2 regions of the Paenibacillus sp. FSL E2-0177 genome follow, and region 1 is predicted to be linked to the other one. Evidence: riboswitches for the same ligand, from Rfam matches in the RefSeq annotation. Region 1 holds a riboswitch; the other holds the start of a gene.
What was found. A riboswitch is a leader RNA that binds a small molecule or an ion and turns the genes downstream of it on or off. The one in region 1 is predicted to bind cyclic di-AMP.
Positions count from the first base shown of each region.

Region 2: it holds a riboswitch for cyclic di-AMP, as region 1 does, so the genes downstream of both, MHI25_RS00190 (3D domain-containing protein) here and MHI25_RS03080 (hypothetical protein) in region 1, are expected to answer to the same signal.

Region 1 is NZ_CP150307.1:663,652-666,055, reverse strand. It holds gene kdpA (potassium-transporting ATPase subunit KdpA) at 1-183, opposite strand, end outside; gene MHI25_RS03080 (hypothetical protein) at 400-816, opposite strand; cyclic di-AMP (ydaO/yuaA leader) riboswitch at 1,068-1,257, opposite strand; cyclic di-AMP (ydaO/yuaA leader) riboswitch at 1,677-1,841, shown strand; gene MHI25_RS03075 (hypothetical protein) at 1,910-2,404, shown strand, end outside.
Region 2 is NZ_CP150307.1:41,308-43,711, reverse strand. It holds gene MHI25_RS00190 (3D domain-containing protein) at 1-1,138, opposite strand, end outside; cyclic di-AMP (ydaO/yuaA leader) riboswitch at 1,424-1,653, opposite strand; gene MHI25_RS00185 (TatD family hydrolase) at 1,852-2,404, opposite strand, start outside.

The DNA of each region.
Region 1 (2,404 bases):
CTTCCAGGACATTCCGTCCCGTTTTTTCAGGCCGATCAGCTTATAAATACCTTTCTCTGTGCCTGCAAACCAGCGATCCGTACGATTCGGTTCGTTAGAAAATACATGATATAAATACGTTCCCATCGGCTTGACCAGCAAGATGAGAATTACAATTACGACGACTATTTGCAAAATGCCCATGAATGCCCCTCCTTAAAATTTCTCAGGATGAATCAACGCGTAAACCAGATATATAAACAACAGTAGGGTAACAGCGATTACTAGAATCACAGCTTATCCCTCCCCGTATCCTCAACTACACCTGCGCACCAGCGCATAAAGCCATAAAATAACCCGTAAATTACAGCTAACGAAGCCACCATATACAGATCCATCATATCTTCCGCACTCCTTCCATTATCCTTGATGAGGTGATCTATCGATTAGAAAATCAGCATCACCACTATGGGAATAGATTACATAGCTCGCACCAAGTCTTTTATAGACCAATCTAGGATTTATTGAACTTGTAATCACAAAAATCGGCTGTGTCGTCCAGGTACGGCACATCTGAATATAGCGGCAGCAAAGCGGAAAGCTGCTCTCAAACAGATATACCCTGCCTACCGGGAACGATGGGCGAAACCAAGTGCTCTGATGGCGGGTATCCACTAGAATAACCTGCTCAATCCCGAGCTCCTCAAGTAAAGCTTTCTCAGCCACATTGTTGGTTAATCCCGCCATCTTAATACCCCTGAACTTCAGAAGTTTAATGAAATGTTCTCCCGCCTTTGTAGGCGCACATACAAGCACATATTCATTCTGATCCGTCATCTTTTTTTCTCCTCCTGCTCATTTACAACAAGGAGGCAACGAAAATCTCCGAAAGGATGTTGACCTATCGTCATTTTCGGGCACAACCTAAAGCTCGGTTGTGTCACGTCATTAGACGCTGCCTTACAAATACCGCTAATGATGAATTTAGCGACCTCTTAGGGGAGGCCTCCATAAATGCTTTGCTTCTAAGAGCACAGCAAAAAGCCACAAAGGATCTCCTCTGTGGCTCGCTAGCGGTCACATTGCACTCATCCTCTCTCCATACGCTTACGAGGTTAGCTGTCGGATTCGGGCGGTGAGAGTCGCCCTACCTGTATAGATGCGAGCTCACTCACACCCTCTACAGGATTCACCCCATAATCGGCTTCCGACTCTCACATCGGCTGCCGATTGTTGGTTCCCCCGCTTTCCTTATCGGAAATTAAGCGGATCAAATATTCGATTGTCGTTGAAACAGGAGTAATCATACTCTTATGCACGAAGACTTGTAAAACCTGAATGATGCCAAAATAATGCAAATTAAAAACTATTTTCCCATTAGATAGCGCTTACTTGATATCTAATCTCTCTATATCTCTTGTTTACTCGAGTTTGGAGCGTTTAATCGCTATCTATAACCCATGTGATTTTATTCACCTTTTTAGAGCGAAAATACTGCAAATTCCCATTATAGGTAGAAACGCAAGAAGCTGAGGCTGAGCGAGAAAGAGGCGCGATAACACGCCATAAATACCTATTTACCTCGTTTTTCAGTCGTAGTCGGCAGGATATGGTTAAAATTGCTCTAAAAGAACATTTTCCGTTTTTTACAGAAAATCTTGAAAAGAGTATGATTCGGGTTGAATCTAATTCATGAAAAACAATCAACGCTGAGTTCCTGCATTCGCAGGGAACGGGGGAACCATCAGGCCACCTGGCCTACTTGGGGTGAATCCAAAGGAGACTGCATAAGTCTCAATAGGTAGGGCGACTCTCACCGTCCGAATCCGACAGCTAACCTCGTAAGCGTAAAGAGAGAGACCCTTGATCCGCCACGCTTTGGCCCAGGTATATCTGCCTGTAATCCAAAACCGCAGCAGAGGTCCTCCTCTTGCTGCGGTTTTTGCGTTACCTGAGCTTATTAGGTGATAGCACGCTGGATGGGGTGAATGTTTTGAAGCACTATTATTTAGGGATACATCAAGGGCTGCTTGAGCCGATAAGTCTAAATTACGTTTGTTTCGGGGCCTTGTGGTTCGAAGAACATAATCACAGGTACATTGTAGGCTATGCATTTGGCCAGAACCAGATCCAAGCCCTTCGCCAGTTCAGCACACCTTCTTCTTGTAAAGACTGTTTAGACTCTAAGATTGTATATGAGATATATAAAAAAATTCGAGAACAACAGCAGCAGCAGGATTGGTCATCACACCAAAAGCTCCCGTGGTTTACAGCCTTCAAGGAGCCTTGGAAAGATGTAAGCGCCGGTTGGTATGTCTTGAGATCCCGCAGCACCTTTCCCTTACATCTATCTGTTATACGAAAAGAGAAGTTCCGACTATGGCTAGAGCATACCGCAGTCTGTGAGAATAAAATGGAGATGCTC
Region 2 (2,404 bases), 620 kb from region 1:
TCACATAAACGGTACGTGATTTACGGCCGAAATTACGAGCATGGCTCAGGGAATCATAATAGACATCCACTTTATTGCCTTTAATGGCACCGCCAGTATCCTCTGCACGGCGGAATCCAAGCCCATCGATATAAACCCACCAGCCAATAGGAATTACATTCGGATCTACTGCAATTGTACGACCTTCCGTTACGCGTGTTCCGGAGGCAGTTTTAGTACCTATCCCTGGCTCTTCTGACGAATAAGCTGTCATGGAGACGTTCTTAATCATCTTCTTGTACTCAAAGTCTACGCCAGCCTTGCTTGTGACGTTCTTAGTCTTAGCGCTAACTTTAGTCGTTTTGGAGGTAGTGCTTGATTTGGAAGTTGTTGTAGCTTTAGCAACTACAGTAGGCTTAGGAAGTGCTTTAGTACCAACGGCAATGATCTTATCTTTTGTTACCGTTTGTACTTCCTTGCCGATCATGCGCATAGAGGCCAGTTCTCCGTCTTGATAGATCTTTTCAATATGCTGAACCATGACGCCTGGTTTGCCTGCCTGTGCCACTCTAACTGTTCCCACAGTAAGGGAGGGATCTGCTGTCTTAATAACACGGAAAGGTAAGTTAGTTGTTCGCTGTACCGTTTGCTTGTTGATACGAACGATCTTAATCTCCATGTCAGCAGAGATGGTGGTGTCTAACGAAGGAAAAATCTTATCATAGCCTTCTAGGTTGATACCCAGTTTGTCAATCGCTTGACCGATAGTGTCTTCGGTCGTATATAACGTTTTTGTTGCTCCGTCCGCAGTAAGGCTAAATTTCTGCGCACGATTGATAACGACACGGTCACCGTCTTTTATTTCATCACTCAGACCTAAAGATAATTCATCATGCGGCTGCAGCGAAATTTGCTCTTTCTCCAACACATCACCAAGAAGTGCTTCTCGCGTTTCAAGTGTCTGTGTTTGCCCGTCTATTACTAAAACTAATTGTTTATTACTTTGACCGTGTACGTACAGCAGAATTAACAGCGCGATTGCGATTGAAATCACACCTGCAAGTAAAAGTACGCGAGTATTTACTTGCTCCCACCGTAATGCGAAAGACCTGCTGGATGACTGCGAATCATGGGATACCTCTGGTTGGAATAAGCCCATTCTCTCCATCCTCCTTACATAGCCTCGTCGTCAATTTGTATATCATGAGGACTGAATTTCTTTGACGAAACTATTTGAGATTGTCACAGGATACGCACGTATTAACTTAGCGTCTCCTGCTCATGGATCGCCTGCTCGGCACAGCTACTCCCACACCTGTTATATAACAGTATGCGGGCAACATTCAGTTTATTCAAAAATAAAGAAGCCTAAAAAGAGTTCTCTTGAGGACTCTTTCGTGGCTTCTCCGATGTCAGAATACGCGGGAATGTTTGTGCACGAGGTTGCCTCTCTTACTTGCGCTTACGGGGTTAGCTGTCGGGTTCGGACGAAAGAGAGACGCCCTATTTCAGGTCACCCGCTCACGGCGGTTGCCCTTAAATTCACCCCAAAGACCACGTGAAGAAATCAAATATTGTTCTGCGGCAATTCCTAGTCGTATTCAAGATACAGGCATGCGGCAGTTCAATATTGGTTCCCCCGTTCTCCATACGGAGACTCAGCGAGACGATCCATGAATCAATGGCTGTCACAATAACAACAGCTCACATCACTGAAAAGATGATATCCTGTTTTGATGCATGTTGTAAAGGACGATTCAACCACGTTTACGCAAATATATGGTTAAAATATTGTAATAATCAGCCGTTTTTATATTAAAAAAGTTTAATATATCGGCCATTCTCTATTTTTCACCCGTTTTACTCCTGTTTTCAGACAATCCCAAATCGTTCCAGTGCGTTCGTATACGTAATTTTAGCCAATTCTTCCCATGTTAACCCTTTAATTTCAGCCGCAGCCTCTGCTACTAACTTCACATGAGCACTCTCATTTCGCTTGCCTCGGAAGGGGTGTGGAGTCAAATATGGAGCGTCTGTTTCGATCAATAATCGGTCCAATGGCGTCTGTGCAAGCACCTCTTTAGGCACTCTGGCATTTTTGAACGTGATCGGTCCTCCAAATGACAAATGAAATCCTAGATCTAGACACATTTTTGCGGTTTCCCAGCTGCCTGAGAAAGAATGCATTACGCCACCAATTTCATTTGCTTTTTCCTCCCGTAAAATCCGTACGACATCTTCATGGGCATCACGGTCATGTATGCAGATTGGCATTTTTAGTTCACGGGCTAGTCCAATTTGTTTGCGGAAGACCTCCTGCTGCACATCCTTGGGAGAGGTATCCCAATAATAATCCAACCCAATCTCTCCGATGGCCACCACTTTCTCATGGCTGCAAAGAGAGGCGATCCAATCGAGGTCCCCC